DNA from 2 places in the Schaedlerella sp. genome. Region 2 is predicted to be linked to the other one. Evidence: predicted binding sites of a transcription regulator. Region 2 holds the regulator's gene; the other holds the start of a gene.

Region 1 (6,825 bases), on a different contig from region 2:
ATACAACAAACTCATTGCAGTTCCTTTCCTTCTGCGCCCTGCTCGTTACTGGTCAGACCCTGGCCAAAAGTAAAAATGAATATACCAAGCAGCTTCTCTCTGACACGAGGAAGCTACTTGGCATTATTCTGGAAATATGGCTTATTAACAGCGGACCGATTTACTATTTTCGTAAACAATGATAAAATAATTTCATGGAGGGGCGAAATAAGATGATTACTTTAGATAACAGCCAGTGGAATCAATTGGACGAAATGATTCTGAATTTACATATACAGAAGGATGTCACTGCATTGCAGACGCAGATCCTGGAGCGGCTCGCGGTTTTGATTCCCCATCGGCGTTCCTTTTTCGACCTGTGTACCACGCAGAACGGGCAGCGGGTCTTTTTCGCGCCGGTTTCCCTGGGAACTACAAGCCGGACACAGCTTCTGCGGATGGTTTATGAGAAGATGAGCATTGCGGCAGCGTTGCCGGAGGAACCGTTGGATTTGGATAAGTGAGGTTGACAATCCGTTAAAAAATCAGTATTGACTCTCCCGCGGCGTCATGGTTTAGGATGAAACCGAAAGGAGGAAACAAGACCATGAAAACCGTAAAAGAGGTGTCGGAGATCACAGGGGTGAGCATCCGGACGCTGCGGTATTACGATGAGATCGGGCTTCTGAAGCCGGCGGCGATGACCGAAGCCGGCTACCGCTTATATGACAACCGGACCATCGAAAGGCTCCAGGAGATCCTGTTTTTCCGGGAGCTGGAGATCCCTCTGGCGGATATCCGGAGGCTCCTGGACAACCCGGATTATGACCGGGAGCAGGTTCTTCGGACACAGAAGTCCCTGTTGGAGCGGAAGCGGAACAGGCTGAACGGGATCATCGAACTGATCACAGATGTAATGAAAGGAGTCAATATCATGAGCTTTGAAGCATTCAGCAATGAAGAGGTACAGAAGATCTTAGACCATACTCTGGAGTGTATGCCGAAACAGAATCTGGAGGAACAGGCGGAAAAATACGGCGGCCTGGAGCAGTACCGGGAGTACCTGGCGTCCGGCTTTCAGAATAAGCAGGCGCTCTCGGATATATTCCGCTGGTACGGCAGCAAGGAAAAGGCCATGGAAGCCATCCTGCAATCCACCGGGAACACGGAGGATTTTGCGCAGCCCCAGGAGGAAAACGAGCAGATCTACCGGCAGTTCATGAAGGCAAAGGAAACCGGGGATGCATTACTTGCAGAAGAGGCCGTGAAAAGGCTTGCCGAGAGCTACAAGAACATGTTCCGGCTGGACAACGCAAGGAGCATCCTGCTGGATCTGGCGAAGGAATATCTGCAGAACGGGAAACTGGCGGAGGTGACGGACGCGCAGTTTGGAGAAGGCTGCTCGGAATATGCGGCGCGGGCGATCCGGGAGTATTATGGGGTATGATATGGAACAACTGAGGAATCCTGAAGGAAGATGAATGAACTTATGAAGGGCCGGCGGTCACAGAAAGTTCACAAAAAAATTAGCACTCGCTATTGACGAGTGCTAATTTGCGTGTTATAGTACAGATAGAACAAAGGAGAAGGAAAGAAAGGAACCACTTAGAAGTCCCGTTTCCTTCCTGGTATAATCCGCAGGAAGTATCTTGATACGAATTATACGAAGCATCCCCGGTTCGAGTTAACAAGTTGTTTTTCATTAGAAAAGGAGCGATGACTTATGATGACACCCAGTATTTTTGGAGAAAACTTATTTGATGATTTATTTGATGGATTTTTTGATTTTCCCGCGTATGACAACAGGGCAATGGAGAAAGCACAGAGAAAGCTGTACGGACGCCACGCAATGCATATGATGAAGACAGACGTACAGGAGCATGATGACCACTATGAGGTAGACATTGATCTGCCCGGTTTTCAGAAAGAAGAGCTTTCCCTGGAACTGAATGACGGATATCTGGTAGTCGGCGCGGCAAAGGGGCTCAGCAAAGACGAGGAAGATAAGAAGACCGGAAGGTTTGTGCGCCGGGAGCGGTATGCAGGCAGTATGAGCAGATCGTTCTATGTCGGAGAAGAGGTAAAGCAGGAAGACATCCGCGCCAAGTATGAGAGCGGGGTACTGAAGCTGGCGATCCCAAAGCCGGAAGAGAAAAAGCCGCAGGTTGAGGAAAAGAAGTATATTGCCATCGAGGGATAATGGCCCCTCTTTTATAGATGAAGCAACGGATATACAACCCGGAGCGCGGGACAGTGCAGAAGCTGTCCGGCTCCGGGTTTTTGTGATTTGGATAACAGGAGAAAATAGCAGGATACATTGACTGAAATGCTGCGTATGAGTATAATTAAAGAAAAAGTATTGTTAGAGATAACTCGGTAAAGGCGCAATGCGAGCCGGACATGACACAAAAAGCAATACAAAGTAAAGGAGACTGTTTTATGGACAAAAAAGCAATGTACAAGTTAACCTACGGATTATTCGTCCTGACCGCAAAGGCGGACGGCAAGGACAACGGCTGCATCATCAACACGGCCATCCAGGCGGCGTCGGAGCCGAATCAGATGAGCATTGCAGTGAACAAAGCAAATTTTACCCATGATATGATCAAGCAGACCGGAGAATTTACCGTATCGATCATCAGCCAGGATGCGGATTTTGAACTGTTCAAGCGGTTTGGGTTCCAGTCAGGGCGGGACGCGGACAAGTTTGCCGGCTTTGACGCATATGAGACCGGGACCAATGGCATCCGGCATATTACGGAGGGAACCAATGCGTATATTTCTGTGAAGGTAGAGAAGACACAGGATCTGGGTTCCCATACGATGTTTATCGGGACCATCACCGATATGGAGGTTTTGAGCCAGACGCCGTCAGTCACCTACGAGTATTATCTGAACAATATCAAGCCGAAGCCGCAGGCAGCAGGCAAAACGGAGAGCGGCAAGACCGTATGGCGCTGCCGGATCTGCGGGTATGAATATGTGGGGGCGGAGCTGCCGGAAGATTTTATCTGCCCGCTGTGCAAGCACCCGGCTTCGGATTTTGGGAAAGTAGTTTTATAAAATGACAGCTCATTCTGCGGCCCAGTATTACGCTGCATGGCTGCAGGTAAGTACAGTATTGGGGATTGCCCCCTGGCAGGGCAGTCCCCATACTAAATGAAAATTTTCCACCTGTACGGTTGCAATCCGAAGTCTGTAATTTCGGCCTGCAAGCTCAGAGCATAGAGCCTATGTAAACAATGCTTCCAACGGCTCTGTCTTTTTGTACTGGACATATTTTCCCCTGACTGCCCGGCTCACGGTAGACACAGAGACCCTCAAGTCCGCCGCGATGTCCTCCATTCCCATGGGCTTCAAGGAGTCCCGATGTATAAAATAATCCTCCTGCCGCGCCAAAATCGCTTCCATAATGCGGGTAATGGTTTTTCGCCTCTGTTCCACACAGCCGAACACAAACCTGGCCCGTTCCAGTCGTTCCTTGAAGTAAGCGGTGAGCTCGGGATCCGTCGCGTCCTTCATCATGTGGATGTAATAATCGCTGAACCGGTATTCCCCCATCCACTGGTCGTTGATCTCCACGGTCCATTTTCCCCCTGGGCGGGACACGATGATATCCGGCACAACATAGGATGATTCCTCCGACTGGACGTCCATGAGCGGGCGGGGGTTCAGGCTTCCGATCAGGTGGATATATTCCTTGACCCGGATCGTGGAAATGCCCAGGCTCCGGGAGATGGTTCCGATTTGTCCGCTGACCAGCTCTGTCAGATAATCCCGCAGAAGCACGCATAATGTTTCCTCGGCAAGATCCTTTGCCTCCAGCTGCCTGATCAGGCATTCCGCCAGATTCGGCGCAAAGATCCCCGCAGGCTCCAGCTCCCGCAGGACGGCAAGGCACTGATCCAGCTCCTCCTTCGGATAGCCGGACTCGGCGGATAGCTCGCCGGAATCATGGGTGAAAAATCCCTTATCGTCCAGACAGTCCACCAGATAGCTCATCATTTTCATCTGTTTCTGGGAATAGTCCTTCCAGTTCAGTTGTCCCAAAAGGAGTTCCTTTACCGGGTCGCCGGATCTGGCTGAAAATTCCTGCTCAAAATGTTCTCTGTCGTCAGGATTGCCGGGGTGCTGGTCTGCGTAGGAAGTCCCGGCATCGGACTCAGAAAACTTTTCAATGCTTGTCATCAGGTCATTTTCCCGCTGCTCCGCGCGCTCCAGCAGCGGGTTTTCCAGATATTCATTTACCATAAAATCCTCCAGCTCCTGGTTGGTGAGCGCGAGAATATCCAGGGACTGTACCTGGCCGGCGGACAGGACCTGCTTCTGTTCGGCGGCGGTGTAATTCATTAAATCCATAGGCTTCCTCCGTGATTCGTATTTTTCGTTAACAGCTTTTACCCCAGGCCGACTATATCTCGGTTGGCTTTATAGTAGTTAGTTCCGGCGGCCTTATCCTTTTCCAGATAGTGATGCTCCACCAGATTTTCCAAAATCTTTTTCCGGAAATAAGAAGAGTCGCTTAATTCCAGATATTCTGCGATCTCGGCGGCCTTCCTTGCGGTATTGTAGCAGAAGGACAGTACCTTTTCATCATGCGGGGTCCCATTTGGTACAGGTACAAATTCCACATTTTCGGCATCATCCGCGATCACACCCTCGGAATAGGTCAGATCCGGCAATACCAATGTAAAATGATCCGACGCGGAATAGATATAGGGGCGATGGCGCTCATCAGCATCCATATATTCCTGCATGATTTTATCAAAGCCTGTGCCTGCCGCTTCCATAACATTGCATTTGACCAATATCCCGCAGATCAATTCATTTCTTCTTTTGGAAATTATTTTAGACAGATCATAAGTTTTGCCAATCTTTTCTCCCTGATAAAAACTTCCCGGTGAAGAAATTTCGAGCCTGTCTTTCAACATATCGACTTGAATCTGCGTTCCATCCAGAAAATAATCTCGGTGTGCTACGGCGCTTACAATGCCTTCAAACAAGGCGCGTTCCGGATAAGAATCAATCGTTACGCGAGAATTTGCCAGCTTGATAAAGGTATGGTTCATTCGCTGCTTTACAAATTCCAGCATATAGCAAATGCTGTCTGTGATATTTCCTTTGAAACGATTGATGGTGACGATTCTTTCGCTGCCTTTATTAAAACCTGAAAAGACAGAGCACTGCACTTCTGTTTTGGGCTGATCATACCCGTCCCGGAACAGCAGGGCACCGTTTTTAAGTTTGTGATCCGGCGTAAAAAATCCAAGCGACATCAGCGCTTTGTCCGTCAGCTTTGCGCCGCCATTATGCTCCTGGTGAAATGCAAAAAGTTTGGAAAATTCCTCTCTTACATAGATTTCTTCCGATTCAAGAATATCAAATTGTGTGTTGCTGCTCTTAATACTCATCTGAATGATTTCTTCATAGGTCGCGCCGTTTGTAAATCCATCCCGCCTCATATAAATAGAAGGGATATGATTAAATTTTACAATGACCGGTTTTATCAGAGATTCCGTTACATCCACCCTGATCAAATATAATTCCCGTCCATTTTTTTCATATCGGATGAAAGATATCCGCAATGCGGGCCTTGGAAACAGGTGTTCATTAATCTGATTATTCAAAAAGTTGCGCTCATTGTCCGCATCTTTTCTGGAGAATCCGATTAATTTGTTTGTCTTATCTTCTACGCCGATGAAAAAAGAGCCGCCTTCCGCATTAGAAAATCCTGCGATCGTCTTGAGCCAGCCGACAACATCATTTCTGCTCAGCTTTGCTTTGCATTCCATATTCATATCTTCTATTGCAGAAATCGCAACCAATTGTTCCAGATACATGATCTCCTCCTGTGAATCGATATCTTTGAAGTACTTCAATTATACTTCAAAGCAACTTCAAAGTCAACTTCAATACGACTTCAAAATACGATTGGAGAGGTTGAAATCCATTTGATTATCTTCTATAATAGGGATATACTTAGCAACTTCGGATCAGGAAACGGATATGGAGGCAATATGGAGAACATTTTTATATCGGATATCACAATAGAATGTGTCAGGCATTTGAAAAATATTACGATACCACTGTCAGACGGAGAGAGAAAGCATTTGATTCTTACAGGCAAAAACGGAAGCGGAAAGACGAGTGTACTGGAGGCGCTGTCTGATTATTTAAATCTTCGAATCACTTCCAAAGAAGTGGCAAATATATTACGTAGTCTAAGCAGTCTTCTACAAGACCCAAAAGCAAGGAGGGATGAAAAAAACTGGGTCGAATATCATGAAGAAGAATTAGAAAAAACGGGTGCCACAAAAACAGGTGTGAAATTACGGTTCAATTGCCAGGAGGAATTACTAAGAGATTACTTTAAAGAGGGAGAATTTGTTTTAGCATACTATAAAGCAGAGAGGGCATTTTATGCAGAGCAGCCAGGCCATATTGAAAAGGTAGAGCTGAAAGATATATATACGATGGAAGAGACGCCACGGCAGGAATTTATAAAATATTTGGCGGATCTCAAGGTGACGGAAGCATTGGCCAGAAGTAACAGAAAACAGGAAAAAGCAGAAGCAATTGCAGAATGGTTCGCGAAGTTTCAGGATTTGTTGCAGAAAATATTTGACGACTCATCTCTTGAATTGATATTTGAAGAAGATACATTTTCATTTTCCATAAAGGAAAAAGACAGAGAAGTTTTTGACTTCAATACATTGGCGAGCGGTTTTGCGGCGGCTTTGGATATCATCTTAGACGTAATGATGCGAATGCAGAAAAGCAAGGGACGGATATTCGATTTCAACATGCCGGGAATTGTTCTGATTGACGAAATCGAGACTCATCTTC
Region 2 (6,825 bases):
GCGGAAAGCGTACCTTGGGATCGGGCTTGGCTCCTCGTCGCTGATCGGAACGACTCGGTTTTGCCATACGCCGGATATGGAAACATATCTGGCTTGTGCCGGAGATCCGGGGAAGATCTGTGAAGAAGAGCAATTTCTGTCTAAAAAGGATGAAATGGAGGAGTTCATGTTTCTTGGACTGCGGATGATGTGCGGTGTGAGAAAATCCGAATTTTTCCGTTTGTTCGGCATTCCTGTGGATACCGTTTATGGAGAAACGTTAAAAAAGCTGCGGGAATATGGCCTTTTGGAGATTGAGAAAGAAACGATAAGACTTACAAAGAGAGGAATTGATATCAGCAATTACGTATTTGCACAGTTCCTGCTGTCTTAGATGATGAAAAATGTACCTGCTCACGGGGAAGGATATGGAGGAAGATCATGGAACAAAATCAACTTGCGGTTAAGCTGACGCAACAGATGGTACGGATCGACAGTACGAATCCGGGTACCGGTGAAAAAGGGATGGAACAGTTTTTGCTTTCTTTTGGACAAGAGCTTCAAAACACGAATGACCGTGTCACGATTCGGACAGAGGAAGTGCTTCCTGGCAGGAATAATGTGATGCTTTCCCTGCCGGGAAAGGAAGAAAAGCCGGAATGCATCTTTATCTGCCATATGGATACCGTCCCGGCAGGCAGTGGATGGGAGGAAGACCCATTTTCCGGGGAGATCAGGGGAAATCGGCTGTACGGTCGGGGTTCCTGCGATATGAAATCCGGGTTTGCCTGTGCGCTGTCCGCATTTCAAAGTGCTGCGGAGCATTTTCGGGATGGAAATATGGCCGGTCGGACCTTGAAGGTGATTGGTACGGTAGATGAAGAGGGAAATATGGCCGGGGCGGAAAAAGCGATCGAATCGGGATGGATTGCAAGGGACTCTCTGGTACTGGATATGGAGCCTACCAACGGGGAATTGCAGGCGGCCCATAAGGGGCGTCTCTGGTTCGAAATATCCGTGGAGGGGATCACGGCCCATGCAGCGACGCCATGGAAGGGGGCAGATGCCATTGCGGCGATGGCAGAGGTCATCTCTAGTATACGAAAAGATTTTACGCAGCTTGCGCGGCATCCGCAGATGGGAGCGTCGACGGTCTCTTTTGGCCGGATTTCGGGCGGAAGCCAGCCCTATGTGGTATCGGAGCAGTGTACGGTAACTGTGGATATGCGGCTTGTCCCTCCTTATACAAAGGAGGACGGGGAGCATATGGTGAAAAAAGCGGCGGAGGAGGCAGAGAAAGCGGTTCCTAAGGCAAAGGTGACCTATCGGATCACCGGGGACCGTCCCGCTATTGAGATGGACGAGACTTCCGAGCTGTTCAGCAGGCTCCAGGATTCCTGCAGAAAGGTGGAAGGAAGGCCCGCAGAAACAGGGGTATTTCCAGGATATACGGATACTGCGGTGATTGCGGGAAAACTGGGAAACAAAAACACGATGTCCTATGGTCCGGGCGACCTGGAGCTGGCTCACAAGCCTCAGGAATCTGTTCCCATAGCAGACATCCTGCGCTGCGAGAACGTTTTAAAAGAACTGGTGAGAAATCTGTGAAAGAACTGGCACAGATCCTTTCGGAAGATTATCAAAAATACGCCTGTTCCCGGAAGTGATATATCCTGAGCGCCAGATACACTTACGGTCGGAAATCTGCTGTGAGTATCGTCCAGCCGCACAGGATATCATCCATCAGAGGGTGCAGGCGTTATCAGATCTTTACAGCCGGAATAAAATCCCAAGTATGGCTCCGCAGCCGATCCAGAGGATCGGGTGGAGCTTTTTTAATGGCTTCCACTGCAGCAGCAGAAAGACCACAAGACAGATGCCCATGGAAGAGTAATGGAACACAGGCCTTGGCTGTGTCAGGTCTGCAAAGGTAATGACAGCAATCTGCCATACAGCATATCCGATCAGCGACGCGATCATGGGACGTATGCCGTAAAATGCGGCACGGACATATTTGTTTTCACTGAAATCAGACATAAATTTTGCGATTATGACAATGATAATGATAGCAGGAGAAACCAGGCTCAGGGTGGCCAGGACGGCGCCCGGAATCCCGGCAGCGTGAAAGCCTGCGTAAGTGGCCATATTGATTCCGATGGGGCCGGGCGTGCTCTCGCTGATGGCGATCATATCCGCCAGCTCGGAAGCAGTGAACCAGGGGTATTTCTGCGCCAGATCCATCAGGAAAGGCACTGTAGCCATGCCGCCGCCGATGGAGAATAAACCGATTTTGAAAAATTCTATAAATAAAGTCAGATAGATCATGATCCAGCCTTCTCCTTTCTGATATTTACGAAGATTCCGATCACAGCCGCGCACACAACCAGCACGATCGTAGGAATCGGTGAGAACGTAGCAAGAAGAAAGCCGGCCAGGAACAAAAGCACTCCTAGCTTGTCCTTGATCCCTGCTCTGGCAAGGGAAATGACCGTATTGAGCATCATGGCGCAGACCGCGACCCGGATGCCGGACAGCGCGTGGACCACCAGGGGCTCCGCGATAAACCGATTTAATATGGTGGCGATCAGAGTGATGATGATCAGGGATGGGGTGACCATACCCAGGGTACAGCAGACGGCGCCGATGATCCCGGCCTGTTCATAGCCGATATAGGTCGAGGTGTTGACTGCGATGATGCCCGGGGTACATTGCCCGATGGCATAGATATCCAGCAGCTCTTCCTCGTTGGTCCAGCCTTTTTTTTCGATGACCTCTTTTTTCAGCATGGGCAGCATCGCCATGCCTCCGCCGAACGTAAGGCCGCCCACACGAAGAAATGTAACATATAATTCCCACAGCTTTTTCATAATGTGAACCTCCAGCTTTTTTCAAAAATATATTACGATATTTTCCGGAGAATAGCAAGGGGAAGTAAAAAAGATAAAAAATATATAAAGTATGTTGACAAACGGAAATCAAGGTGCTATCTTAATATACGTAAGATGTTAGCACTCAAATCGAGGGAGTGCTAATAGAAAAAAACAAGAGCTTTTTATAAAATGTAGAAGATGATCCGCAGAAGAAAGGGGGAATATGATGGCAGTCGTAGAGCTGAGTGAGAGAAAGCATACTATATTACGGGCTATCATCCAGAATTATCTGGAGACCGGGGAACCGGTCGGATCCAGGACCCTTTCCAAATCAACGGATCTGAAGCTGAGTTCTGCAACGATCCGCAATGAGATGGCGGATCTGGAAGATCTGGGTTATATATTTCAGCCCCATACTTCCGCCGGACGGATTCCTTCAGATAAGGGATACCGTTTATATGTAGATATGCTGATGCAGGATAAGGAACAGGAACTGGAAGAACTCAAGAGCGTGATGCTTGAGAAGACGGATCGGGTGGAGAAGGTACTCAAGCAGGCGGCGAAGGTTCTGGCTGCGAATACCAATTACGCAACCCTGGTATCCTCCCCTGTGAACAGGAGGAATACGTTAAAGTTCATCCAGCTGTCCCAGGTAGACGCGCGGCAGATCGTGGCAGTGATCGTGATGAGCGGCAATGTGATCAAGAATAAGATCATCAATGTGGGAGAGATGCTCGGCAACGAGACACTGCTCAAGCTGAACATGCTTTTGAATACTACATTGAACGGGATGTCCATCGAAGAGATCAACTTAGGACTGATCGCCCGGCTGAAGGAGCAGGCCGGTATCCACAGTAATGTCATCAGCAATGTGCTGGATGCGGTGGCGGATATCATCCATGTGGAGGATGATATGGAGATCTACACAAGCGGGGCGACCAACATATTCAAGTATCCGGAGCTTAGTGACAAGCAGAATGCACAGGAGATCCTCAATGCATTTGAAGAGAAGCAGCAGCTGGCGGAACTGGTAACTGAGACCTTATCCAGTGAAGAGAATCATGGGATCCAGGTCTATATCGGCGATGAAGCGCCGGTGAAGACGATGCGTGACTGCAGTGTCGTTACGGCAACCTACGATCTGGGAGACGGGATGAAGGGAACGATCGGCATCATCGGTCCCAAGCGGATGGATTATGAACACGTCATGAAGACGCTGACGACCTTGCAGAGTAAGTTGGATGCGATCAACAAGAAAGATTTGGATGAAGATTAATTTAGGAAGGTGAAGCTGGTGGAAGAAAAGATGACCAAGGAAGACATGGTAAAGGAAGCCGTGGAAGAAGCAAAGGCAAAAGCAGAACAGGCAGCCCGGGAGCAGGCACAGGAGAGTGAGGACCCGGAGGAAGAGACAGACTGCGCGGAGGAAGCGGATACTTCAGCAGAGGAAGACGCGGCTGAGGAGGAAGATTCCGGAGAACCCTCGGAGGAGGAATCTGAGGAAGAGGGGCAGGATGAAGAGAAGAAAGGCAGAAAGCTTTTCGGAAAGAAGAATAAAAAAGATAAAAAGGACGAAAAGATCGAGGAGCTGACGGATCGGCTTACCCGTCAGATGGCAGAGTTTGATAACTTCCGCAAGCGTACAGATAAGGAGAAATCCCAGATGTACGAGATCGGCGCGAAAGATATCATAAATAAAATTCTTCCCGTCGTGGACAATTTTGAACGCGGCCTGGCAGCAGTGCCGGAGGAAGAAAAGAAAAACCCGATCCTGGAAGGAATGGAGAAGGTTTACAAGCAGTTGATGACTACACTGGAAGAGGTCGGGGTAAAACCAATCGAAGCAGTGGGCCAGGAATTCAATCCGGATTTCCACAACGCGGTCATGCATGTGGAGGACGAGGAACTGGGCGAGAACATTATAGCCGAGGAATTCCAGAAGGGATACACATACCGTGACAGTGTCGTACGGCACAGCATGGTAAAGGTAGCTAATTAAGCATTTTTAATTCACAAAAACTAGGAGGAATTGATCATGGGAAAAATCATAGGTATTGACTTGGGTACTACAAACAGCTGTGTTGCCGTCATGGAAGGCGGACAGCCGACAGTGATCGCGAATACGGAAGGCGCAAGGACCACACCGTCAGTCGTGGCATTTACAAAGACAGGAGAGCGTCTGGTGGGCGAGCCTGCAAAGCGTCAGGCAGTGACCAACGCTGACAAGACCATTTCTTCTATCAAGAGAGAGATGGGTTCCGATTATAAAGTGACGATTGATGACAAGAGATATTCTCCTCAGGAGATTTCCGCAATGATCCTGCAGAAGCTCAAAGCAGACGCGGAAGGATATCTGGGAGAAAAAGTAACTGAGGCTGTGATTACCGTACCGGCATACTTTAATGACGCGCAGCGCCAAGCGACCAAGGATGCGGGTAAGATCGCAGGTCTGGATGTAAAGCGTATCATCAACGAGCCTACAGCGGCAGCGCTTGCTTACGGACTGGATAATGAAAAGGAACAGAAGATCATGGTATATGATCTGGGCGGCGGTACGTTTGATGTATCTATCATTGAGATCGGCGACGGCGTCATTGAGGTGCTTTCCACAGCCGGCAACAACAGACTGGGCGGGGATGACTTTGACCAGAAGGTAACAGATTACATGCTGTCTGATTTCAAGTCCAAGGAAGGCGTAGACTTATCCAACGACAAGATGGCGCTGCAGAGATTGAAGGAAGCGGCAGAGAAGGCGAAAAAGGAACTTTCATCCGCGACGACTACCAACATCAACCTTCCGTTCATCACAGCAACATCCGAAGGACCGAAGCATTTTGATATGAACCTGACAAGAGCAAAATTTGACGAGCTTACACATGACCTGGTAGAGAAGACAGCAGAGCCGGTAAGACGTGCGTTGTCTGATGCGGGAATCACTGCTTCCGAGCTGGGGCAGGTACTGCTGGTAGGCGGTTCTACCCGTATCCCGGCGGTACAGGAGGAAGTAAAGCGGCTGACCGGAAAAGAGCCGAGCAAGTCTCTGAATCCGGACGAGTGTGTTGCCCTCGGCGCATCCGTACAGGGCGGCAAGCTGGCAGGGGATGCCGGCGCAGGCGATATCCTTCTGCTGGACGTTACCCCGCTGTCTCTGTCCATCGAGACCATGGGCGGAGTGGCAACCAGGCTGATTGAGAGAAACACCACCATTCCGACAAAGAAGAGCCAGGTATTCTCTACGGCGGCAGATAATCAGACCGCAGTTGACATCAACGTGGTACAGGGTGAGCGTCAGTTCGCGAGAGACAACAAGTCTCTGGGACAGTTCCGTCTCGACGGAATCCCGCCGGCTCCGCGCGGAATCCCGCAGATCGAGGTGACATTCGATATCGATGCCAACGGTATCGTTAATGTATCCGCAAAGGATCTTGGAACCGGAAAAGAGCAGCATATTACGATCACTGCAGGCTCCAACATGTCTGATGAAGACATCGATAAGGCAGTCAAAGAAGCAGCGGCATTCGAAGCGCAGGATAAGAAGCGCAAGGAAGCGATTGATACAAGAAATGAAGCAGATGCCATGGTATTCCAGACCGAAAAGGCTATCAAGGAAGTGGGCGACAAGCTGGATGCTTCCGACAAGGCAGCTGTAGAGGCTGACTGCCAGGCATTGAAGGATATCCTTGCAAAGTCTGCTCCGGAAGAGACAACGGACGCACAGGTTGCGGAGATCAAGGCAGCGAAGGAAAAACTGATGGAAAGCGCGCAGAAGCTGTTTACGAAGATGTATGAGCAGGCTGGGGCAGCAGGAGCGGCAGGTGCAGGTCCGATGCCGGAAGCAGGTCCTGCACCGGAAGGCTTCCAGGGCGATGATGTAGTGGACGGGGATTACAAAGAAGTATAAATTTGGCAGCTGCTCAGCACAGGATAGCGGTATATCTGCGAAGGTACTGAGCAGATATAAAAAAATGCTCCTGAA

Evidence for each region. The regulator HrcA, encoded in region 2, represses chaperone genes, less so after heat shock. The targets are predictions, from matches to a motif close to TGTTAGCACTCNNNNNNNNNGAGTGCTAACA.
Region 1: a site for HrcA is predicted at 1,504-1,534, ahead of ACTOY7_RS11235 (Hsp20/alpha crystallin family protein). Genes of this name have one in related genera too.

Annotation. Positions count from the first base shown of each region.
Region 1 is NZ_JBQIKP010000022.1:3,005-9,829, forward strand. Features, by position in the region: gene ACTOY7_RS11225 (hypothetical protein) at 213-503, shown strand; gene ACTOY7_RS11230 (MerR family transcriptional regulator) at 587-1,426, shown strand; gene ACTOY7_RS11235 (Hsp20/alpha crystallin family protein) at 1,703-2,179, shown strand; gene ACTOY7_RS11240 (flavin reductase family protein) at 2,419-3,042, shown strand; gene ACTOY7_RS11245 (RNA polymerase factor sigma-54) at 3,211-4,338, opposite strand; gene ACTOY7_RS11250 (ATP-binding protein) at 4,377-5,819, opposite strand; gene ACTOY7_RS11255 (AAA family ATPase) at 5,997-6,825, shown strand, end outside.
Region 2 is NZ_JBQIKP010000019.1:32,350-39,174, reverse strand. Features, by position in the region: gene hemW (radical SAM family heme chaperone HemW) at 1-373, shown strand, start outside; gene ACTOY7_RS10390 (M20 family metallopeptidase) at 421-1,587, shown strand; gene ACTOY7_RS10385 (chromate transporter) at 1,750-2,304, opposite strand; gene ACTOY7_RS10380 (chromate transporter) at 2,301-2,846, opposite strand; gene hrcA (heat-inducible transcriptional repressor HrcA) at 3,076-4,125, shown strand; gene grpE (nucleotide exchange factor GrpE) at 4,156-4,848, shown strand; gene dnaK (molecular chaperone DnaK) at 4,885-6,750, shown strand.